Regions from separate parts of the Pseudoduganella sp. genome, predicted to be linked through region 1. Evidence: predicted binding sites of a transcription regulator. Region 1 holds the regulator's gene; each other region holds the start of a gene.

Region 1 (5,827 bases):
TGCTGCAATGCAAAGGGCGGGTGGTGGTCTCCGGCATTGGCAAGTCTGGCCATATCGGCAAGAAAATCGCCGCCACCCTGGCCTCGACCGGCACCCCGGCCCTGTTCGTGCACCCGGCCGAAGCGGCGCACGGCGACCTGGGCATGGTGACCCCGGAAGACGTAGTGATCGCCATTTCCTATTCCGGCGAAGCGTCCGAGCTGATGGCCATCCTGCCGGTGGTCAAGCGCATGGGCGGCCACGTGATCGCCATGACCGGCAAGCCGCAATCGAGCCTGGCCAAGATCGCCGACGTGCACCTGGACGTCTCGGTGGCCAAGGAAGCCTGCCCGATGAACCTGGCGCCGACGGCCTCCACCACCGTCACGCTGGCGCTGGGCGACGCCATTGCCGTCGCGCTGCTGGAGCTGCGCGGCTTCAAGGAAGAAGATTTCGCCCGTTCGCACCCGGGCGGCGCCCTGGGCCGCCGCCTGCTGACCCATGTGCGCGACATCATGCGCAAGGACGCCGCGGTTCCGGCCGTGGGCCTGGAGACCCGCCTGCCGGACGCGCTGCTGGAAATCACGCAGAAGGGCATGGGCATGACCGCCATCGTCGATGCCGACCACAAGCCGGTCGGCGTCTTCACCGACGGCGACCTGCGCCGCATGATCGAGAAAGTGCAGGACTTCACCAAGGTGGTCATCAAGGACGTGATGCACCTGAACCCGCGCACCATCGGCCCCGACCGGCTGGCGGTGGACGCGGTGGCGGTGATGGAAGAATTCCGCATCAACCAGATGCTGGTGGTGGACGATGCCGGCGTGCTGGTGGGCGCCCTGCATATCCACGACCTGACGCGCGCCAAGGTGATCTGATGGCCCTGTCACACGAAGAACTCGTCGCCCGCGCCGCCAAGGTGCGCCTGTTCATCTTCGACGTGGACGGCGTGCTGACCGACGGCAGCCTGACCTACGGCGCCGAAGGCGAGCAGGTCAAGACCTTCAATGTGCACGACGGCCTGGGCATCAAGCTGCTGCAGGAAGCGGGCATCAAGACCGCCATCATTTCCGCGCGGCGCACGCCGATCGTGCTGGCGCGCGCCAAGGACCTTGGCATCGAATACGTGCACCAGGGCGGGCACGACAAGCTGACCCCGTTCAAGGCGATGCTGGAGCAGATCGGCATCACCGAAGAGCAGGTCGCCTTCATCGGCGACGACGTGGTCGACCTGCCGATCTTGAGCCGCGCCGGCTTTGCCGTGAGCGTGCCGAACGGCCGCCCGGAAGTGCATGCGCGCGCCCATTACATCACCGAAGCGGCCGGCGGCCGCGGCGCCGTGCGCGAGGCGTGCGAATTCGTGCTGCGCGCCACCGGCAATTACGAGCGCGTGATGGCGCAGTTCCTGGCTTGATCGGGGCGGAGCATGCGTAACCAGAGGATCGCCCACCGCTTCCGCCTTTCCATCGGCATGATCCTGGTGCTGGTGGCGGCGCTTGGCAGCTTCTACCTGCTGGAGCTGATGAACCGCGCGGACGAGGACATGCAGGCCGATATGCGCCTGAATGAGCCGGATTACATCATCGAGAACTTCTCCTTCGTGCGCATGTCGAAGGAGGGCAAGCCGAGCTACATCATCGCCGGCGACAAGCTGACCCACCGCCCGATCGACGATTCGTCGGAGATCGACAAGCCGCGCGTGCGCAGCCTGTCGGGTGAGACGCCGCCGCTGGACATGCTGGCGAATACGGCGCGGGTGGACGAGGCCAACAGCCGTATCACCCTGAACGGCAAGGTCAGCATCGACCGCGCGGCCTCGCCGCAGGCGCAGTCGCTGCACCTGGCCACGGAGAAGCTGGTGATCTTCCCGGACGAAGACCGCATGGAAACCGACCGGCCGGTGAAAATGAAACTGGGCGACTCGGTCGCCACCGCGAACAGCATGCGCGCCAACAATGCGACGCGCCAGATACACCTGGAAGGCAACGGCACGCTGGTGCTGCCGCCGCGGGCACAATAAACAAGGAAAGACTATGAAACGATTACTGTTGTCGGCAGCCCTGCTGCTGGGGCTCGCGGCCCCGGCGTTGGCGGAAAAGGCCGACTCCTACAAACCGATGAACATCAGCTATGGCGCGCTCGATATCGACGACGTCAAGCAGGTCACCATCCTGTCCGGGGGCGTGACGCTGACGCGCGGCACGCTGGCGATGACGGCGCAGCGCGCCTTCGTCAAGCAGACGCCGGAAGGCTACAAGCACGTCACCCTGTTCGGCGAAGGCAAGAAAGCCACTTTCCGCCAGAAGCGCGACGGCGCCGGCGACCTGTGGGTGGAAGGCGATGCTGAACGCATCGAGTACGACGAGCAGGCCGAGATGGTGAAGATGTTCAGCAAGGCCTCGATCCGCCGCATTGAAGGCGGCAAGCAGAACGACGAAGTGCAGGGCGAATTCATCTCCTACGACAGCCGCAAGGAGTTCTTCAGCGTGCGCAACAGCGCCACCGGCGAAAGCAAGCCGGGCGGCGGCCGCGGCACCATGGTGATCCAGCCTTCGCGCACCGAACCTCCGGCAACCCCGCCTGCAACGCAAGAGAAAAAATAAGCATGGAAGCGAATACCTGCGCCAGCACGCTGGTCGTGCGCGGCCTCCAGAAATCCTACGGCAAGCGCCAGGTGGTGCACGACGTGTCGCTGCAAGTCGATTGCGGCGAAGTGGTCGGCCTGCTGGGCCCGAACGGTGCCGGCAAGACCACCTCCTTCTATATGATCGTGGGCCTGGTGGCGTCCGACGCCGGCACCATCGACATTGGCGGCACCGACGTTTCCAGCCTGCCGATCCACAAGCGCGCCACCCTGGGCATTTCCTACCTGCCGCAGGAAGCATCGGTGTTCCGCAAGCTGACGGTGGAGGAGAACATCCGCGCCGTGCTGGAAATCCAGCAGGTCGACGGCAAGCCATTGAGCAAGGCCGACATCGACCAGCGCCTGGAAGCCCTGCTGGCTGACTTGCAGATTGAAAAGCTGCGCGAAAACCAGGCCCTGTCGCTCTCGGGCGGCGAGCGGCGCCGGGTGGAGATCGCGCGTGCCCTGGCCACCAACCCGCGCTTCGTGCTGCTGGACGAACCGTTTGCCGGCGTCGACCCGATCGCCGTGATCGAAATCCAACGTATCGTACGTTTCCTGAAGGAGCGCAATATCGGTGTCCTGATCACCGACCATAATGTGCGTGAGACCCTTGGTATTTGCGACCGCGCCTACATCATTAACCAGGGCGCCGTGCTGGCCTCGGGCCGACCGGACGATATCATCGCCAACGAATCCGTGCGCCGGGTCTACCTCGGCGAACACTTCCGCATGTAAGCGAAGGCCATGAAACAGACACTGCAACTGCGAACCTCGCAACACCTGGCGCTGACGCCGCAGCTGCAGCAGTCGATCCGCCTGTTGCAGCTATCGACGCTGGAGCTGCACCAGGAACTGGAGCAGCTGCTCAGCGACAACCCGATGCTGGAGCGCCTGGACGATCCGCTCGACCACTCGGTGCGCCTGCTGGCCGATGGCGCCATCAGCCAGGGCGCCGGCAACGATGCCGTGGCCACGCCGGAGGCCCCGGCCCCGGATGGCGCGGATGGCCCCGCCGCCGCCGCCGAAGGCGATGCATACGAAGCCGGCGACGGCGACAGCATCGGCAACGGCAGCGACGACACCGACTGGAGCGCCAGCGCCGGCAGCAAGTCGGCCGACGACGAAGACAGCCGCCCGCAGCTGGAAGCTTCCGGCTGCACCCTGCGCGAACACCTGCTGGAACAGATGCGCGTCACCGTGCAGGAGCCGCGCGACCGCGCCCTGATGGAGATGGTGATCGACGCGCTGGACGAAAACGGCTACCTGGAAGAGCCGCTGGAAGAAATCCTCGAGCGCCTGCCGCCCGAGCTGGAAATCGAACTGGACGACCTGCGCTGCACCCTGGTGCTGCTGCAAAGCTTCGACCCGCCCGGCGTGGGCGCGCGCAATGCGTCCGAGTGCCTGGCGCTGCAAATCAAGCGCATGCCCGGCGTGCCGCTGGTGACGCGCCGCATGGCCCTGACCATTGTCGAAAAGCACCTGGCCTGGTTCGCGCAGCGCGAGTTCACCAAGCTGAAGAAAGCGCTCGACTGCGACGATGAAGACTTGCGCGAGGCGCAGGCCGTGATCCGCCAGTGCAACCCGCACCCGGGCGCCGAGTTCGACTGCGGCGAATCGGACTATGTGGTGCCGGACGTGATCGTGAAGAAGGGCCGCGGCGGCTGGGTGGTATCCCTGAACAACGACGTGGTGCCGCGCCTGCGCGTGAACGCGCTGTACGCCAACCTGCTCAAGCAGGGCAAGAGCGAATCGCAGATGAACGGCCAGCTGCAGGAAGCCAAGTGGCTGATCAAAAATATGCGCCAGCGCTTCGACACCATCCTGCGCGTGGCGGAAGCGATAGTAGAACGACAAAAGAATTTTTTCAGCCACGGCGCGGTGGCGATGCGCCCCCTTGTGTTGCGTGAAATAGCTGATACACTGGGACTACACGAGAGCACTATTTCCCGTGTTACAACTCAAAAATATATGCTCACCCCGCATGGCATGTTTGAGTTGAAATATTTCTTTGGCAGCCACGTCGCGACCGAAGCCGGGGGTGAGGCTTCCTCGACTGCGATACGGGCGCTGATTGTGCAATTGACAGGAGCAGAAGACCCTAAAAATCCTTTATCCGACAGTAAGATTGCGGACATGCTGGGAGAACAAGGCATGGTGATTGCGCGACGGACTGTTGCCAAATATCGAGAAGCGTTGAAAATCCCTCCGGTAAGCCTCCGCAAATCTTTGTAGTGCATGGGTTCCTCTGTGCGCCATGGCGTGCACGAACTCGAGAGCGACATCATCTTTAGGAGTGTGTATGAATCTCACCATCAGTGGACATCATGTCGAAGTGACCCCAGCCATCCGCGAATACGTGCAGAACAAGCTGGAACGAGTCAAGCGCCATTTCGATCAAGTAATCGATATTGCTGTCATCCTGACTGTAGATAACCTCACCGAGAAAGAGAAACGCCAGAAAGCGGAAATCAACCTGCGCATGTCTGGCAAAACTGTATACGTCGAAAGCCTGTCGCAAGACCTCTACGCCGCCATCGACACCCTGATCGATAAACTGGATCGCCAGGTCATGAAGTACAAAGACCGTGTGCAGAACCATAACCATGCGGCCATTAAGCACTTCCCGGACACGTACGAAGCACCACCCACCGCCATGTAAAGGACTGGCCGTGTAAGCACACCAAAGGGCGCAATTGGCGCCCTTTTTTGCGCCCGTCGTGCGTTAAAATATTTGCATGAGCGAATACGTCCACACCCAGATCACGAACGGCACCGGCTTCATCACGCTGGACCGACCCAAAGCCCTCAACTCGCTGTCCCTCGACATGGTGCGCGCGATGACGCAGGCCCTGCTGGCCTGGCGCGACGATCCCGCCGTGGCGGCCGTGGTGGTGCGCAGCAGCAGCGAACGCGCGCTGTGCGCCGGCGGCGACATCCGCTTCTTCCACGACGTGGGCCGTGCCAATCCGCAAGGCGGCAGCGCGCTGCTGGAAGACTTCTTCACCGAAGAATATGCGCTGAACCATTTGATCCATTTCTACCCCAAGTCTTATGTGGCGCTGATGGATGGCGTGGTGATGGGCGGCGGCATGGGCATTGCCCAGGGCGGCCCGGACTGTGGCGTGCGCATTGTCACCGGCCGTACCAAGATGGCCATGCCGGAAGTGAATATCGGCCTGTTCCCGGACGTGGGCGGCAGCCATTTCCTGTCGCATGCGCCGG
Region 2 (5,827 bases), on a different contig from region 1:
GTCAGCAACAAACCCTGGTCCGGCTACAACTGGTACAAGGGCAACGCGCACAGCCTGATCCAGATCAACACCGAATTCCCGATCTATATCGACCGCGCGCTGGACCTGGGCTGCCATGAGGGGTATCCGGGCCACCACGTGTACAACGCCATGCTGGAGCAGGCCCTGGTCAAGCAGCGCAACTGGGTCGAGTTCAGCGTCTATCCGCTGTATTCGCCGATGTCGCTGATCGCCGAAGGCAGCGCCAACTACGGCATCGAAATGGCCTTCACCGATGCCGAGCGCCTGGCGTTCGAGCAGAAGGTGCTGTACCCGATGGCGGGCCTGGACCCGGCGCTGGCGCCGAAGTATATGGAGCTGATCAAGCTGCTCGGTAAGCTGAGCTATGCCGACAACGATGCGGCGCAAGCCTACCTGGAAGGGAAGTGGACGCGCGAGCAGACTATCGAGTGGCTGGTGAATGTGGCCCTGTCGCCGCCGGAGAAATCGGCGCAGCGCCTGTCTTTCTACGACGCCAACCGCGGCTACGTCATCAACTACAACCTGGGCAAGGATATGGTCAAGGCCTGGGTCGAGAAGCAGGTGACGGCCACCGATCCGGTGGCCGCCCGCAAGCAGCGCTGGGAGGCGTTCAAGGCGCTGCTGTCGTCGCCGCGCCTGGCCAGCGGGCTGCGTTAAGTAGCCTGCGTTAAGCGGCTTGCTTTAAGCCGCTTTCTTCGAGCTCAGGCATTCTTTCATGAATGCCTTGCGCTCGTCACCCTTCTTGCCTGCGGCGTCCGCATTGCAGGTCTTCATCTTGTCCTGCTGCGTCGCTGGCGCGGCAGGCTTGTTGCTCAGGCATTCCTTCATGAACGCCTTGCGTTCATCGCCTTTTTTGCCCTCGGCTTCCTTGTTGCAGGTCGTCATTTTCGATTGCTGTGCGTTCTTCGCTGGCGCCGGGTCCGCGGCAAAAGCAGCCGAACAAGACAGGGCCAGCGCAGCAATGATCAGTTTTTTCATGAGGGTTCCTTCTAACAGTTGAGTTGGTCTTGCGTCAGTAACTATACATAGATTTTTTGTCGATGTGACCTATTCTCTAAAGATGCCGTTGGGTTTAACCAGTGGTATTTGCGCGGGGGAGTGAACATGGACAACAAGAAGTTCTTTCAGTCAGGGATGATCCTGCTGGCGCTGACGGCCTGCGCCGGCACCGATCCGAAACTGGGCGGGGCACCGACGGTGGCCACCGGCGCGGCCGGAGGCGCGACCGCCTCGAATGCCAGCTCGCAGCTGGAAAAATGCGAGAAGCCACTCGGCACCCTCGGCGTGGTGGAGGATACGGCGGCGCCCTGGTATCACCACCTGTCGCAATACAAGCTCGGTTCGACCGTGCCGGTGCTGCGCATGATGATCCAGCAGTCGAATTGCTTTGTCGTGGTCGAGCGCGGCGCGGCCATGGGCAAGCTGATGCAGGAGCGTTCGCTGGCGGCGTCGGGCGAAATGCGGGCCGGCAGCAATTACGGCAAAGGCCAGATGGTGGCGGCCGACTACACCATGAGCCCGAGCATTACCTTCAGCCAGAAAGGCACGCAAGGCATGGGCGGTGCGCTCGGCGGGCTGGGCCTGCTGGGCAGCGTGGCCGGCGTGGTGGCGGGCGGGCTGAAAGCCAATGAAGCGTCGACCACCTTGCTGATGGTGGACAACCGGTCCGGCATCCAGCTGGCGGCGGCCGAAGGCAGCGCCAAGAACTTTGACTTCAACCTTGGCGGCGCGCTGTTCGGCGGCGGCGGTTTCGGTGCTGCGGGCGGCTATTCGAATACGCCGGAGGGCAAGATCCTGATTGCCTCCTTCATGGATTCGTACAACCAGCTGGTGAAGGCTGTGCGTAATTACAAGGCGCAGGAAGTTGCCGGCGGCATGGGCACGGGCGGCGCGCTCGGGGTGCAGGGCGGCTCGACGCCGGCATCCAAAGAGCTGGAGAAAAAACCGTCGAAGAAGAAAAACTGAGAGTGTGAGGGAAAGGAAAACGCCGGCAGCCGCCGGCGTTTTCTTCAGGTGCTGCCTGCTTAAGCGTGTTTGCGGCGCAGGCGGGCCAGGCCGGCCAGGCCGAGGCCGAACATGGCCAGGGTGCCGGGTTCCGGCACGTCCTGGGTTGGGTTGCTGGTACCGAGCGTCACGTTGTCGAAGGCGATGAAGTCGGCGGCACCGCCGAAGTCGACCGAACGGGCAATGCCGGCGAACGCCACGCCGACCGGGTCGAACTGGCAGAAGCTGCCGTTCGGGTCGCCGGCGCAATTGCCGGTGTTGGCGGCCAGCGACAGGCTGGCCAGCAGGTTGCCGGTGCCATCGAGGCCGTCGTACACGTTGACGAAGCCGGCGCGGGACGAGGTGTAATAGAACGAGAAGCCGGTGCTGAAACCGGCGGCCACATTCATGGTGGCAGCGTTGCCGGACAGGAAGAACAGGACGGTGCTGGGCGAGGGCTCATTGCCGATATTGCCGGTGCCGCCGGGTGCGTCCGCGTCGATGATGCCGAGGCTGGCGCGCGAGAAGCTGATGCCGTAGTTGGTGCCGCTATTGCCGACGCTGTCGGTGCCGCCGTTATAGAACTCCAGCACGTTGGCGGAATTGCCGACGCCCTCGAAGGTGAGGACGATAGGGGCGGCGCCAGCGGTGGCGCAAGCGCCGGCGGTGACGAGGGCTGCCAGCAGTTTGGTCAAGGTTTTCATGTTGTTTCCTCCCGTAATCTCAAATGCGACAACGAAGCAGGAACCGTGCCCGATGGGTAAGTACTTAAAGATTAGTAACTTAGTGCGCGGGGTGCGACTATCAATATCTAAGTTGTTAAGATTACCGACGACAGATACAGGTAAAAGCCGAGCACGGGGGCATTGCCCAGGTCTATCAGGAAACCGCCGCAGGGCGGCACGATGGTGGCGGCGCGCGGCGCCGGGCCATATTGCCGGGTGATGGCGTCCATCGCCGCGACCGCCGTGGCGGTGGAGCCGATGCCAAAGCCGGCCAGCCCGGCTGCCGCGACGGCGGCCTCGCGGTCCCTGCCCAGCAGGGGGAAGACGATGCAGGCGGCGAATGCCAGGGTCAGCGCGATGTTCACGCCCAGGATCAGCAGCATGGGGCCGGCCACGCCGGCCAGTTCGCCCAGGTTGAGCGGGGCCAGGGTGACGACCAGGAACAGCGGCAGCAGCACGGCCGCGATGCGGTTGACGGTGTCGCCGCGCAGCCAGCCGGCGCCGGCGGCATCGTGGGCGGCGCGCACGGCAAAGCCCAGCAGCAGGGCGCCCATATACGCTGGCAGGGTAGCGCCCAGCTGGTCGAGGCCAAAGCTGATCCAGGCGCCGGCCTTGATGCAGGCCGCCACCAGCAGCAGATGCAGCAGCGCATTGCGTCCCATGCCCGCCAGCGCGCGTGCATCGGCCAGGAAGTCGGCCACCGGCGGCCGGGCCGGCACGCTGGCGGTGCCGCCGGCTGCTTCCGCCCCGGTCGCGCTGCCGTGGGCGCGCGCGGCCGGCGCCATGCGGCGGCGCAGCATCCAGGCGCCGAGCGGCCCGGCCAGCAAGGCGCCGGCCAGCAGTCCGACAGTGGCGGCGGAGGCGCCGATGGTGGCCGCGGCCGCCATGCCGGCCTGCTCGAAGCGCGGCGCAAAGCCAAGCGCCGTGCCGTGCCCGCCCACCAGGGTCAGGGAACCGCACAGCACGCCCAGCAGCGCCGGGGCGCCCAGTGCGCTGGCCAGCGCCATGCCCACGGTGTTTTGCAGTAGCGCCAGCAGCAGTGTGCCCAGCAGCAGGACCAGCAGCATGCGGCCGCCGCTGGCCAGCAAGCGCAGCGGCGCGGCCAGGCCGACGCAGGTGAAGAAGCCGACCAGCAAGGGCAGGTTCAGCGATTTGGCGGGCCGCGCCAGCCATTCGTGGTCGGGCGTGACCAGCCAGGTCCACCAGCCGGCGCTGACCTTAGTGGCAAAGCTGAATTCCAGTCCGGCGCTGCGCAGCAGCAGGCAGGCCAGTGCGAACAGCAGGCCGCCTGCAACGGGGACTGGAATGCTGCCGCGTGCCAGCAGCGGCACACGGCGCAGCAGGAGCTGGCCGAGCAGCAGCAGGGGCACGGCCAGCAGCAGCAGGCACCAGGGCGAGAGGGTCATCCGGCCATATTGCTGGGATTGCCCGTGCCTGTCAAACGCGAAGGCAGCTGGCGCCGCCACAAAGCATGGCATTGCGGGCGCGGCAGCCTATAGTGTAAGTAGCTTTTCAATAGGGAGGCTGCCATGAGCCGCAAGTACATCGACTGCCGCGAATTCCCCAGCGACACCCACTGCAGTGTCGCCATTTCGGCCGACAGTGCCGACGAGCTGCTGGAGGTTGCCGTCCAGCACGCCGTCTCGGTCCACAAGCATACCGACAGCCCGGAGCTGCGCAGCGCCATCCGCGGCCTGATCCATGAGGGCATGCCGCCGGAAGTGGTGGTGCCGCCGGGCGCCATCACCGGCGCGCCCGAAGGCGTGCGCACGCACTAGGCGGCGCGCACCGCGGGCTGCGCTTCCAGGTGGCGGATCAGGTCGCGCCCCAGCACGCGCAGGCGCGCCGTGTCGACTTGCCGCTTCTTGTAGGCGTCGTGGCTGGCCGGCCCTTCCAGGGTGCGGCCATGGCTGGCCTTGTCCATCAGCTGGATCTCGTACTCGAAGAAGAAACCGATATCGTAGTCCGGCCCCATGGCCGCCGGGTCGTCCGACGGCACGTGGATCATCTTGCGCACGGTGACCTGGATGCTGTTGAAGCCGGCGCCGCTGTGCGGGTTGTCGGCCTGCGTCTGCGGCGCGGCAATGGCCATCAGTTCGGCGTCCATCTTCTCCAGCAGCGCGGCCGGGTAGCCGTTGGCCGCTTCCAGCATGCAGCGGTACTTGGTGAAGATTTCCTTGGCCGCCTCCATGTCGAGCAGGGTGTTGCGGGTGCGCTGTGAATCGACATTGGTGACCGAGATGACGTGGGCGCGCTGCAGGGTGCGCAGGGCCAGCAGGCATTCGAAGCGGGTATTGAAGATCAGCCGCACGCCCAGGTGGTCGAAGATGTCGGCCGCCAGGTAGGCCGCCTTTTGCAGCAGCTTGAGCAGGATGCTGTTGCGGCTCTTGTTGTTCTTGCGGTCAAAGTGCAGCAGCGGCAGGCAAATCTCGCCATCGCTCAGGTAATGCTGGCCATCTTCCTGGCGGATCACCTCGTCCAGGCTGGCGAACACCTGCTGGCGGATGATGTTGAAGTAGCGTAGCTTGAGGTTGTTATCGATGTAGAAGATGCCGTGCATGACCTTCAGCACGGCGCACGACCACATGCGGCGCAGCTCCACCTGTTCATTGCCGTGCAGCGAGGCGAACACCAGCAGGTCGAGCGGATCGGCCGGCCGCGCTACATCGGGCGGGATCAGCGCGGCCTGGTCCGGCGTGAGGAAACTGCTGCAGATGAAGTCGAGCGCCTCACCATGGGCGCGGGCGATCACCGCGCGCGCATGCGGGTTGTCGATGTCGAAGCCGTACTCGCGCACGAATTCGCGGGCGTCGTGCTGGTTGCGCAAGGCCAGCCCGCCCAGGTCAATTGCCGAAACGCCGGAGGCGATGGCGTTCAGGTAGGTCCAGTTGATGGAAAACTTGCCCTGGCACTTGAGGGTGGCATCCATGGCGGCGTTCGCGGCTTTCGTGTGTTAGTGCAACCGTCCAGTCTTCTAAGAAAGTATCGCAGCCAAAGGTGCAGTCTGCAAGGCGGCTGTTGTAAGCAAATCGCGCTTGCGCATTAGTAAAAAAATAATGTAATATTTTCTTTAAAGTAATTTTTTGCAAAGACCTTTA
Region 3 (5,827 bases), on a different contig from region 1:
GCACCCTGGTGCTGACCCGCGACGACCTGGCCGCCCACGGCGACCGCACGCTGGCCGACGCGCTGCGCCGCCTGCCCGGCATCACCATCAGCGACACGGCCGGCATCAGGATGCGCGGCCTGGGCAACGGCTACACGCAGGTGCTGCTGAACGGCCAGCCGGCGCCGCAAGGCTTCGCGCTCGACAGCCTGCCGCCGGAGGTGATCGAACGGGTGGAAGTGCTGCGCACCGCTTCCGCCGTGCTGGGCACGCAAGGCATTGCCGGCACCATCAACATCGTGCTGCGCAAGAGCATCCGGCGCAGCACGCAGGAAGCGCAGGTTGGCGTGGACGGCCTGCACGGCGCCTGGTCGCCCCGCCTCAGCGCGCAAAGCAGCGGCAAGGCCGACGGCTGGTCGCACAGCGTAAGCGTGGTGCTGGCCCGCCCCAGCACGCCGGCCGACCGCAACATCGCCGACAGCGAGCCGGGGCTGCAGCGCCTGACCCGCAGCCATGAAGACAATACCGCCCGCACGCTCAATCTCGCGCCGCGCCTGAACTGGAGCACCAGCGGCGGCGACCAGTTCTCGCTGCAAAGCCTGGCCACCATCACCCGCCGCAGCATCAGCTATCGTTCGCGGGAAGAAGTGCTGCAGGGGGAAACTGGCGACTTCGCCAGCGTCGGCAGCCGTTTCGATGTGCAAAGCTACTTCCTGCGCAGCGAGCTGGCATGGCAGCGCAAGCTCGCAAACGGGGCGCAGTGGGAACTCAAACTGGGCGCCAGCACGGCGCCGCGCGACACCGGCTTCGACTTCGCCGGCATGCCGCTGCACGGCCCCGGCCCCACGACCCGCCGCGTCGATGGCGACATCCGCGAGCACGGCTTCAATTACGGCGGCAAATATTCCCACCCGCTCGGCAACGGCCACGCCGTGGTGGCAGGCTGGGACGGCTCCGCCTTGCAGCGCATGCAAACCCGCGTCGAACACGAGTACAGCCCCGCCGGCGCGCTGAACTTCCTGCGCGACGACCGCTACGACGGCCGCATCGAACGCCTGGCCGCCTTCGCGCAGGATGAATGGAAGAGCGGCGGCGACGCCTGGTCGGCCGGCCTGCGCTGGGAAACCATGCGCACCGCGGCGCACGACCGCCACACGGCATCGGTGCGCCAGCGCAGCACCGTCATCAGCCCGGTGCTGGAGTGGATGCGCCAGCTGCCCGGCAACAGCCAGCTGCGCCTGGGCGCCAGCCGCAGCTACAAGGCGCCGAACATGCTGGACCTGATCCCGCGCCGCTTCACCTCCGACAACAACAACAGCGCCACCAACCCCGACACGCAAGGCAACCCCACCCTGCGCCCGGAACTGGCGTGGGGGCTGGACGCCGGCATCGATTATTACTGGGCCAAGGACAGCCTGCTCAGCGCCAGCATCTACGCGCGCGATATCGACAACGTGATCCTGACCACGCTCTACCGCGAAGGCAAGCGCTGGATCGCCATGCCCGCCAATCATGGCGGCGCCCGCGCCTACGGCCTGGCGCTGGAAGCGCGCCTGCCGCTCACGGCGGCCATGTCGCTGCGCGCCAACGCCAGCATCAACCGCTCGCGCCTGGAGCGCGTCCCGGGTCCGGACAACCGCCTCGACCGCCAGGCCCCGTTGAGCGGCATGGCGGCCTTCAGCTACAAGCCGGGCGCCTTCAGTTTCGATGCCGAATACAGCTACGAAGCCGGCGGCCCAAGCCGCGACTCCGACATCACCAGCACCCTGGCGCCCTACCAGCGCAAGCTGGACTTGCGCGCCGCCTGGAAGCCGTCGCCGCGCCAGGAATGGCGCATCGCCATCAGCGACGTGCTGCATCCGGATCGCAGCACCGCCTACCGCTACCACGACAGCGACAGCGGCGCCTGGCGCCAGTCGGCCATCACCGCGCGCGGCGGCGCCACTTTGCGCCTCAACTACACGCACGCCTTCGACTAAGGAAAGAAAAATTGTCAGTTACTTACGCATTTGCCAGAACGCAACTAGTATGCGAAACTCGCCCGCTTATGGCAAAGATCACCAACTTCCTGTTACTGGCGCTGCTGGCCGCTGCCCACTGTGTGCAGCAGGCGGCCGCAATGCCTGAACCATTGGACGCGCCACCGCCGGAGCAGCCGAAGGAACAGCAATGGCGCCTGCCGCTCGACTCGGGCCGCGTCAGCAGCTTCTTCGGCGCCGCGCGCGGTCGCCGGGCGCATGGCGGCATCGATTTTTCGGTACCGCACAACACGCCAGTCATGGCCACCAATGACGGCACGGTGGTGGCCTCCAGCATGGGTTACAAGGGCGACCGCAAATACGGCAATGTGGTGGTGATCGAACACGAAGGCGGCCTGCGTTCGCTGTACGCGCACCTGAACAAACGCCACGTGAATGTGGGCGATACCGTGGCGGCGGGCGAGTTGATCGGCCTGTCGGGCGCCACGGGCCGCAGCACCGGCCCGCACCTGCACCTGGAGGCCTACCAGGACGGCATGCGCATCGATCCGAACCGCTTCCTGCTGGCCAACCTGGAGGACGGCGCGCTGCCGTCGGCCATGCGCGCCAAGCGCACCGGCGTGGAAGAAGTCCCACCGACCCCGCGCAGCAAGGCCGGCGCCGGCAAAAAATCCAAAGGCAAGGCGACCCGCGTCGCCAGCGCCAAACCTGCGAAGAAGAAAACCCAGCTGGCGCAGAAGTCCGGCAAGTCACGCAAGCGCGCCTGAGCGGCGCGCCTGTCGCGGTCAGGCTTTACGCTGGCGGCGTGCGAACGCGGTGCCGGCCAGGCCAAGGCCCAGCAGGGCCAGCGAACCTGGCTCCGGCACGTCCTGCGGCGGCTGGCGCTCGCCGACCTGGATGGTGATGAACTCATTGCTGCGCGCATCCGTCACGGTATAGGTGCCGGCCGTCAGGCCCAGGCTGGCGAAGGAGCCTGCCACAAGCCACGACACGTCCGGCGTCCACTGGCTGCCCACCAGGTCGGCGGCTTCGATGGCGATGCCTGGGACGCGCGTGCCGTTGTCCTGGGTGTAGGTCGCAAACTGGGTGCTGCCGTTGCTCGTCCAGAGGAAATTATCGCTGGTGAACAGCTTGCCGATCCAGGCGCTGTGGTTGCTGCCGGCACTGAAGCGGAATGCCAGGTCGACGCCGCCCGCCGAGGTGTCGCCCATGATGTCCGACCCCGGAGCGTCATTCGTCTCGATCCCCACGCCGCCCCAGCCAAAGACACTGGCGGCAACCAGCTTCGACGTGTCCAGCACGCCCGACGACTGCATCAGGACATTGCCGCCCGACTGGGTGAACGTAAAAGTGACACCGGCGTGCGCCTGGCCCATCAAAGCGCCCAACAGCGCTACCCCGAACATTTTGGTACGAATCGACATTGTTAGCTTCCTTTGGTGAAGTGATGAACGATAAAACGGCAATCGTCTAAGCACACACCATGCCACCTGCTAAGCAACTGATTTGATTACAGGTGGATTTCAGACGCTAAGCGGCTGTAAGAATTATCGACAGGCAATTCCTAGAAGCAGAGGTAAATGCGGTTCGCCAGGTCCAGCATGAAGGCGGGCTGCAGGTAGGCCGCGAACGCCAGCGCCAGCACCAGCGCCACCAGTGTCCACAGGCCCAGCTGCAACAGGCGGCGCTTCATCTCAGGCCGCTTTCAGCCCGCCGGCATCGCGCAGCAGCGGACGCTCGTCGATCGGCAGGTTGGCCAGGCCGGCAAAGATGCCCAGGCCGAGCGTGATGCCCCACACCACATCGTAGCTGCCGCGCAGGTCGAACAGGTAGCCGCCCAGCCACACGCCAAGGAAGCTGCCCACCTGGTGCGACAGGAACACCACGCCGGCCAGCATCGACATATGCTTGAGGCCGAACACGCCGGCAATGATGCCGTTGGTGAGCGGCACCGTGGCCAGCCACAGGAAACCGATGGCCGCCGCGAACAGGTAGACCGACCACTGCGTCAACGGTGCCAGCAGGAACAGGCCGATCACCAGCGAACGGGCGAAATAAATGGTGGACAGCAGGTAGCGCTTGGGCAGCTTGCCACCCAGCTGGCCGGCGGCGAACGAGCCGAAGATGTTGAACAGGCCGATCAGGGCCAGCGCCATCACCGCCACACCGGGCGAGACGATGCCTTTGTCCTTCAGGTAGGCAGGCAGGTGGGCGCCCACGAACACCAGCTGGAAGCCGCACACGAAATAGCCCGCCACCAGCAGCAGGAAGGAGCGGTTGCCGACCGCCTCGCGCAGCGCTTCGCCCACGCTCTGCTGGCTGTCGCCAGCCGCCACCGCGTGCCTGGGCTCGCGCAGGAAGGAGGACATCGGGATCATCAGCAGGAACACCACCCCGGCCAGGGCGTAGAAGGCGTTCTGCCAGCCGATGTGCGAAATCAGTTGCTGCTCGACCGGCATCATCAGGAACTGGCCGAAGGAGCTGGCGGCGCCGGACACGCCGAAGGCCCACGAGCGTTTCTCCACCGGCGCTGCGCGGCCGATGATGCCGCTCACCGCGCCGAAGGCGGTACAGGCTAGGCCCAGGCCGATGAACACGCCGGAGCCGATGATGAACAGCGCCGGCTGGGTCACCATGGCCATCCACAGCAAGCCCGCCACATAGGCCAGGGCGCCGGCGATCACCACGCGCTGGGTGCCATAGCGGTCCGCCACCATGCCGGCCAGAGGGCCGAAGGCGCCCCACAGCAGGTTTTGCAGCGCCAGCGCCAGCGAATAGGTTTCCCGGCTCCAGCCGTTGGCCTGCGAGATGGGCTGCATCCAGAAGCCGAAGCCGTGGCGCACGCCCATCGACAGCGTCAGCACGACGCCAGTGGTGACCAGGATGGTCTTGAGATTCAGGTGGCGGTCGTTGTTGAGCATGGCGTGCATCCTGGCTGGCAAAGGGCCAGTTTAAAGGATGCCGCCATTTCCTGCTGGCGACCGGCCAGGCGACCGCTTAACGCGCCCAGTAGCTGATGCGGCCGGACAGCTTGATGTTGCCGACGCCGGTCACCATGTCCTCGCTGCCGGTCAGCTGGCCGCCGCCGGTGGCAAACATGAACTGGCCGGTGCCGCCGACGATGCGGAAGGAGGCGCCGCTGAACACATAGTTGGCGCCCTGGCCGGTCGGCACGAACTGGCCGCTGTAGTCGGCGTAGATCTGGTCGCCGGACAGGGTCATGATGATGAAGCGGCCGCGGTCGAAGTTGTAGATCACCCCGTTCGGCGTGATGCAGTCGCTGGCGACAAAGGCCACGCGCCCCAGCACCTGGCTGGAGCCATGGCCGGTCACGGTACCGCCGAACTGCGATGGGCAGCGCGCCATCGGGCCAGGGACTTCCTGGATCGGGCCGGCAATTTCAAAATTGGTGGTCGTCCAATGCGCCGATGCCGCGCCGGATGCCAATGCCAGCGCTACGCCGCCTGCCAGCTTCACGATTGCTTGATGCATGAAACCCCCTCCAATTTTAGTTAAAAAGGTGATAATAGCTTTTTAGCAATTGAAGGGCTACGAATATTTTGTAATGAACTGTCGCCTAGTCGACATCGTAGCGGACGCCGATTTGCGCCCGCAGCTGGTCCAGCACGCCCATCAGCGCCACCGACTCGCCCAGCGGCATTTCCGGGCTCTCCAGCAGGCCTTCACGCAGGCAGCGCCCCACTTCCATCGCTTCGTGCGCATAGCCGTTGCCAATGCGCGGGAAGTGGAATTCGCGCTCGCTGCCATCGTTCAGGCCGATGGTGAAGCGCTCGGTGTGGTGGAAGCGGCCATGCAGGCGCAGGAAGCCCTTGTCGCCGCAGATGGTCAGCGTGGTCGGGGTGCGCGTA
Region 4 (5,827 bases), on a different contig from region 1:
GGCCAGCGCGATGGAGAGCCAGCACGCAACCAGCAAGGCAATGAACCGCAGCGTACAACGGCGTCGTTCGGTCATCGAATCGGGCTCGGCAGGATGGCAAAAACAGGAGTTTGCCATTCTAGCAAATTAACTTTCAGTCCGGTCAACATTCCCGCCGCGGGCCGCCGGCAGGAACGGATCGGCCAGCTGGCCGGCCAGGGTGCCCGCCACCGGCGTGTCGGTGCCGTATTCGGCCGGCCAGTGGCGCGGCAGGTAGTGGGTGCCGAACAGGCGGTCCAGCAGCGGCAGCATGGCGGCGAAATTGCGGTCGATATGGTCGCGCCGCGTATGGTGCCAATGGTGGAAGGCCGGCGTGGACAGCAGCCATTCCAGCGGTCCCAGGCGCAGGCGCAGGTTGGAATGGATGAAGAAGCCCCACAGCGTGCCGACCAGGATCAGCGCCACCGGCGCCGCGCTGCCGGCCGCCGTCGGCCCGGCCAGGCCCAGTACATACAGGGGCGTCAGGCTGCACATGCGGGTAAACAGCAGGTCGACCGGATGGGCGCGTGTATTGACCAGGAAGTAGACGTGCGTGGGGCTGTGGTGCACAGCATGGAAGCGCCACAGCCAGGGCCAGCGGTGCGCCAGGCGGTGCGCCCAGTAGGCGCCCAGCTCGCCCACCAGCAGCACCAGCAGCAGGCGCGGCGCCAGCGGCAAGGCGCCCAGCGTAGCCGGCAGCCAGGCCGGCAGCAGCGCACTGGCCAGCTGCGCCACCAGCGCCAGCGGCGCCGCCAGCACGATCATCGGCAGCAGGCTGTTGGCGAAGTAGTAGAACAGGTCGTCCCAGCGCAGCGCCTTGCCAGCGGGCGCCTGGCGCAGGGCGAGGAAACGCTCGAGCGGCAGGAAGATGGCGCACAGCACGCACAGCCACAGCAACAGCCGCAGGGCCTGCAGTGCGATGGGCGACAAGGGCCGGCCCTGGTGTACTTAGCGCTGGCCGGCGGCGCGGCGGCGCGCCACGCCCAGCAGCGCCAGGCCGGTCAGCAGCATCAGCCAGCTGGCCGGCTCCGGCACGGTGCCCTGCTTGTCTTCGTCGACGAAGGCAAACAGCGACACGCCGTCCAGCAGCGAGAATGGCGGGAAGCCTTCCGGCGTACCGGCGGCCAGGAAGGACAGCAGGCCTTCCGTACCCTTGGCGGTAAACGAGAAGGTTTCCTTCATCCAGTTGCTGGAGGCATGGTTGGCGTTATGGTAGGTGTCGGTGGTGAAGGTATTGCCATCGATGGAGACCGACCAGTTCTCGGTGGTGGCCCCGTCGAAGCCGAACTGCTGGGCCGCTGCCCACTCAAAGCTCAGCACATATTTTTGCCCGACCACCAGGCCGTGGATCATCTGCTCGATGCGCTCCACGCCATAGGCGCCATCGGCGGCCAGGAAATTGCCGCCATTGCCACTTTGCGCCAGCGCGTTGGCGCCGCCATTATTGGCGCCCCACAGCGTCAGTGGCGGGTTTTCCGGCTTATTGAACCAGCTTTTCGCGCCGATGGTGTCGGCTTCGCCGGCACCGAAGACGAAGTTATAGCCGCCCGGCGAGGTCCAGTCGGTCACTTCGGTGTTGAAGCCGATCTGGCCGGTGCCTTTGGTGGTCGATTCGAAATCGCCGTTTTTCACCAGGTTCACCGGGCCGGCATAGGCGCTGGCACCCAGCAGCGCCAGGCTGGCGGCGGCGAGGAAATTACGCAAGGTCTTGCCAAGCACGATTGCTTTCATGGTTCCGCTTTCCAATTAATGTGTTTGGCAGGAATAGAAGCAATAATTATGCCAAAAATCACCATCAAGCGTAAACCATTGATCGCAAACAGTATTTCCACACGGAAATGCCTATTGATCGCGTGACAAATTTTATGATGTAAAGAAATCCGACACTTGAGCCGGAAATATTGACTATCGGTAATACGCTTCCGTGGCGAAGGTGAGCACGCCGATCAGCGCCACCACGGCCAGCAGCACCAGCAGCAGGCGGCCAAATTTCGGGTTGCCGTCGTCGTCGGCCGGTTGCTTCTGTTCAGTCATATCGTTCATGGCAAAAGGATGGTGGAACCGGTGGTGCGGCGCGCTTCCAGGTCCTGGTGCGCCTGCCCCACGTCGGCCAGATTATAGCGCTGCTTGATCTCGATCCGGACAGCGCCGCTGGCCACCACGTCGAACAGCGATTGTGCACACGCTTCCAGCTCGGCGCGGGTGGCCGTGTAGTTGCCCAGCGCCGGCCGCGTGAGGTAGAGCGAACCACGCGATGCCAGCTCGCCCAGCGCGAAGTTCGACACCGGCCCCGAGGCATTGCCGAAACTGACCATCATGCCGCGCGGCTGCAGGCAGTCGAGCGAGCCGATGAAGGTGTCCTTGCCGATCGAATCGAACACGGTGGAGACACCCTTGCCGCCGGTGATCTCGCGCACCCGCTCGGTGAAGTTCTCCTTGTTGTAGTTGATGGCGTGCGTGGCGCCGTGCGCCAGCGCCAGCGCCACCTTTTCATCCGAGCCGGCGGTGCCGATCAGGTTCACGCCCAGCGCACGCGCCCACTGGCAGGCGATCAGCCCCACGCCGCCCGCCGCCGCATGGAACAGGATGGTGTCGCCGGCCTTGACCGGCGCCGCGCTGTGGAACAGGTACTGCACCGTCATCCCCTGCAGCATCATGGCCGCCGCCGTATCGGTGCCGATGGCGTCCGGCAGGCGCACCAGTCCCGCCGCCGGCATATTGCGCGCCTGCGCGTAGGCGCCGTTCGGGCGCCCGGCGTACGCCACGCGGTCGCCGACGCGCACGTGGTGCACGCCCTCGCCCACCGCTTCCACCACGCCGGCGCCCTCCTGTCCCAGGCCGCCGGGCAGCGGCTGCGGGTACAGGCCGCTGCGGAAGTAGACGTCGATGAAATTGAGGCCGATCGCTTCGTGCCGCACCGTCGCTTCGCCCGGGCCCGGCGGGCCCAGCTCGACATCAACGTATTCCATCACTTCCGGCCCGCCGGTGCGGGACATGCGGATCGCCTTGACCATGCTGTGTTTCCTTTCTATCGGATGAAGCCGCGCTCGCGCAGCCATTGTGTCATGCGCGGGTAGTGTTCGCGCGCCCAGTGCGTTGAATTGATATAGGCGCCGCCGCCGTCGACATCGGTTTCCCACAGGCCGTGCGCGGCGCGCGGCAGCATCCACACCTGGTGGTCGCGGTGGCCGGCGGCATCGAGCGTCTGCTGGAACAGTTTGGCGCTCTTATGCACCGGCACGAAGGCGTCCTTCTCGCCCAGGATGTAGAGCACTGGCGCCTTGAGCTTTTTCAGCTCCGGCAGCGGGTCGTAGCTGTAGAAGACCGTGGTGGTTTCGCTTGGTTTTTCTTTGAGCGTATCGGGCACGATTTCGACGTTGCTTGCCCAGCGCGCGTTCTCGCCGGCGCGCGCGGCCGCCAGCAGCTCGGCGCGGTTGGCGCCACGGCTGGTGACCCAGCGCATCAGCTTTTCCTGGTAGGCAGCGCCGGCCTGCACCTCCTCTTCGCTGAAACCCTGCGCGCGCAGCGTGTGCTCGATGCGGTAGACCTCCTGCTCGGCTGGCGGCACGGCCGATGCGGCCTGCGCAATCACGAAGGCGACCTTCTGCGAGCGGGTGGCGGCCAGCGGCGCCAGCCAGCCGCCCTGGCTGTGGCCCCAGGTGCCGATGGCGTCGGCCTTGATGTCGCTGCGCTTGCCCAGCAGCTCGATGCCGGCGATGGCGTCGTCGGCCAGCTGCTCCATGGTGGCCTTGTTGAATTCTCCGCCCGACTTGCCGACGCCGCGCTTGTCGTACATCAGGGCGGCCATGCCGTGTGCGGCAAAGTAATAGGCCTGCAGGGCATAGGCGCCGCGCGGCGCGGGGCTCGACATCTGCGTCAGCACCACCGCCGGGAATGGGCCCTTCCCTTCCGGCAGCACCAGGGTGCCGGACAGGATGATGTCGCCGTTCCTGAACGTGACTTCCTCGCTGCGGAAATCCAGGCGGCGCCCGGTTTCCTTCTTGCCTTGCTGCTGCCATACCATGCGCGTGATATGGCCCGCCTTGTCCTTCTCGAAACGCATGCTGGCTTCGCGCACGGCGGGGTTCAGGTTACCGGCGCCGGCGTAATAGCTGCTGGCGCTTTCAGCGAACATTGAGGCGTAGCGGCCGCTCTTCATGTCGCTGTAGAACATTTGCGGGAAGTCGCCCCACTCCGACAGCACCACGATGCGCTGGCCCGGAAATTCGTAGGCGCCCAAGAGCGGCTGGTGACGCGCCGGGTCGTCGGCCAGCGTGCGGCGGAAGGCGAAGCTGCCCGACTGGCCTTCCTTGCCATCCTTCCGCACCGTGCCGGCCAGCAGGCTGCCTTGCAGCTTGCCGTCGAATTGCAGCACGCCGTCCGGGCCAGGCAGCGCGAATCGCACGCGCGCGCCCTGCTGCCGCACCGCTTCCAGCGGCACGTCTTTCTTTTCGAAGGCCGGCATATCGACGCTGGCCTTGCCATCCGCGCCAAAGTGCGGGCGCAGGAAATTGAAGTCGCTGCCGACGGCGTACGTGCCGACCCAGTGGCCGGCCAGCGGCGGCGCGCCGGCCGTCTCGGCGGCGGATGCGGCGCCCGCCAGCGCCATGGCGGCAACGCCGCCCAGGATGGTTTTCATGCTGCTGTCTCCCCGATTTTGATTATGAGGGCGCTACCTTGCCAGCCCGCGCGGACGCCGGCCAAGGGGCGTGCGACAGAATGCTATTTTGCGGCCATGGCCTGCAATTGCGACAGCACCAGGTGGGCGGTGGCCAGGTTGGTGGCGCAGGCCACGTTATGCACGTCGCAGGAGCGCACCAGGGCGTTGATGTCCGGTTCGTGCGGCTGCGGCGTCATCGGATCGCGCAGGAAGATGATGGCATCGATATGCCCATCCACCAGCAGGGAGCCGATCTGCAGGTCGCCGCCCAGCGGGCCGGAATGCTTGCGCTCGACCTCCAGCCCGACTTCCTTGACCAGGCGGCCGCCGGTGGTGCCGGTGGCGACCAGCTTGCAGGTGCGCAGGAAAGCGGCGTACTCGCGTGCCAGCGCGATCATCTCGTCTTTCTTCTTATCGTGGGCAATCAGGGCAATGCGGGGCGTCATTTCACTTGTCCTTTCACATTCGACAGCAGGTAGATCCCGGCCAGCACCAGGGCCGTCCCCGCCAGCTGCCAGCTGGTGACGGGTTCGGCCAGGATGACGGCGCCCAGGAAAAGGGTGGAAACCGGGCCGATCATGCCGGCCTGCGAAGCGGCGCCGGCGCCGATGCGCTGCACCGCGACCATGGTCATGAACACCGGCATCACCGTGCACAGGATGCCGTTCACCAGCGACAGCGCGTACACCTCCAGCGGCTGCACCAGCAGGGATGCCGGACGCAGCACGAAGAACTGGCCGATGCAGGCCGCGCTCGACACGCACATGGCGTACGACACCAGGCGCAGCGCGCCGAGGCGCTTGACCATTTCGCCGGACGCCAGCAGGTAGACCGCATAGGCCAGGGCCGAACCGAGCACCAGCAGGGAGCCCAGCACCACATTGCTGCCGCCGCCCTGCAGGTCGTGGAAGAACACCAGCACGATGCCACCGTAGGCGATCAGCAGCGACAGCAGCTGGCGGCGCCCGATATGCTGCTTGAGCCAGAACGCGGAGGCCAGCAGCACGAAGGTCGGCGTCAGGAACAGGATCAGGCGCTCCAGCCCGACCGTGATGTATTGCAGGCCGAGGAAATCGAGGAAGGAAGACAGGTAGTAGCCGACCAGGCCCAGGCCCAGCAGGCGCCAGGCGTCGGCGCGCGCCAGCGGCG

Evidence for each region. The regulator sigma-54, encoded in region 1, starts transcription at its own class of promoters, with help from an activator protein. The targets are predictions, from matches to a motif close to TGGCANGNAANCTGCTTT.
Region 2: the regulator sigma-54 is predicted to act here: its motif matches at 2,742-2,759, upstream of ACE3TQ_RS03405 (PEP-CTERM sorting domain-containing protein).
Region 3: the regulator sigma-54 is predicted to act here: its motif matches at 3,430-3,447, upstream of ACE3TQ_RS11320 (PEP-CTERM sorting domain-containing protein).
Region 4: the regulator sigma-54 is predicted to act here: its motif matches at 1,786-1,803, upstream of ACE3TQ_RS21780 (PEP-CTERM sorting domain-containing protein).

The regions. Positions count from the first base shown of each region.
Region 1 covers NZ_JAYSCO010000009.1:24,013-29,839, reverse strand. Annotated here, with positions in the region: gene ACE3TQ_RS06430 (SIS domain-containing protein) at 1-857, shown strand, start outside; gene ACE3TQ_RS06425 (KdsC family phosphatase) at 857-1,393, shown strand; gene lptC (LPS export ABC transporter periplasmic protein LptC) at 1,406-1,999, shown strand; gene lptA (lipopolysaccharide transport periplasmic protein LptA) at 2,013-2,582, shown strand; gene lptB (LPS export ABC transporter ATP-binding protein) at 2,585-3,340, shown strand; gene ACE3TQ_RS06405 (RNA polymerase factor sigma-54) at 3,350-4,837, shown strand; gene hpf (ribosome hibernation-promoting factor, HPF/YfiA family) at 4,905-5,264, shown strand; gene ACE3TQ_RS06395 (enoyl-CoA hydratase/isomerase family protein) at 5,341-5,827, shown strand, end outside.
Region 2 covers NZ_JAYSCO010000004.1:142,499-148,325, forward strand. Annotated here, with positions in the region: gene ACE3TQ_RS03390 (hypothetical protein) at 1-678, shown strand, start outside; gene ACE3TQ_RS03395 (PsiF family protein) at 703-999, opposite strand; gene ACE3TQ_RS03400 (CsgG/HfaB family protein) at 1,126-1,986, shown strand; gene ACE3TQ_RS03405 (PEP-CTERM sorting domain-containing protein) at 2,046-2,708, opposite strand; gene ACE3TQ_RS03410 (sodium/glutamate symporter) at 2,816-4,135, opposite strand; gene ACE3TQ_RS03415 (DUF1059 domain-containing protein) at 4,259-4,507, shown strand; gene ACE3TQ_RS03420 (TIGR04552 family protein) at 4,504-5,658, opposite strand.
Region 3 covers NZ_JAYSCO010000019.1:27,103-32,929, reverse strand. Annotated here, with positions in the region: gene ACE3TQ_RS11330 (TonB-dependent receptor plug domain-containing protein) at 1-1,958, shown strand, start outside; gene ACE3TQ_RS11325 (M23 family metallopeptidase) at 2,027-2,725, shown strand; gene ACE3TQ_RS11320 (PEP-CTERM sorting domain-containing protein) at 2,744-3,382, opposite strand; gene ACE3TQ_RS11315 (hypothetical protein) at 3,523-3,651, opposite strand; gene ACE3TQ_RS11310 (MFS transporter) at 3,653-4,879, opposite strand; gene ACE3TQ_RS11305 (hypothetical protein) at 4,956-5,450, opposite strand; gene ACE3TQ_RS11300 (Gfo/Idh/MocA family protein) at 5,536-5,827, opposite strand, start outside.
Region 4 covers NZ_JAYSCO010000060.1:393-6,219, reverse strand. Annotated here, with positions in the region: gene ACE3TQ_RS21790 (glycosyltransferase family 2 protein) at 1-75, opposite strand, end outside; gene ACE3TQ_RS21785 (sterol desaturase family protein) at 127-948, opposite strand; gene ACE3TQ_RS21780 (PEP-CTERM sorting domain-containing protein) at 967-1,749, opposite strand; gene ACE3TQ_RS21775 (hypothetical protein) at 1,924-2,061, opposite strand; gene ACE3TQ_RS21770 (quinone oxidoreductase) at 2,058-3,032, opposite strand; gene ACE3TQ_RS21765 (alpha/beta hydrolase family protein) at 3,047-4,657, opposite strand; gene ACE3TQ_RS21760 (methylglyoxal synthase) at 4,741-5,124, opposite strand; gene ACE3TQ_RS21755 (DMT family transporter) at 5,121-5,827, opposite strand, start outside.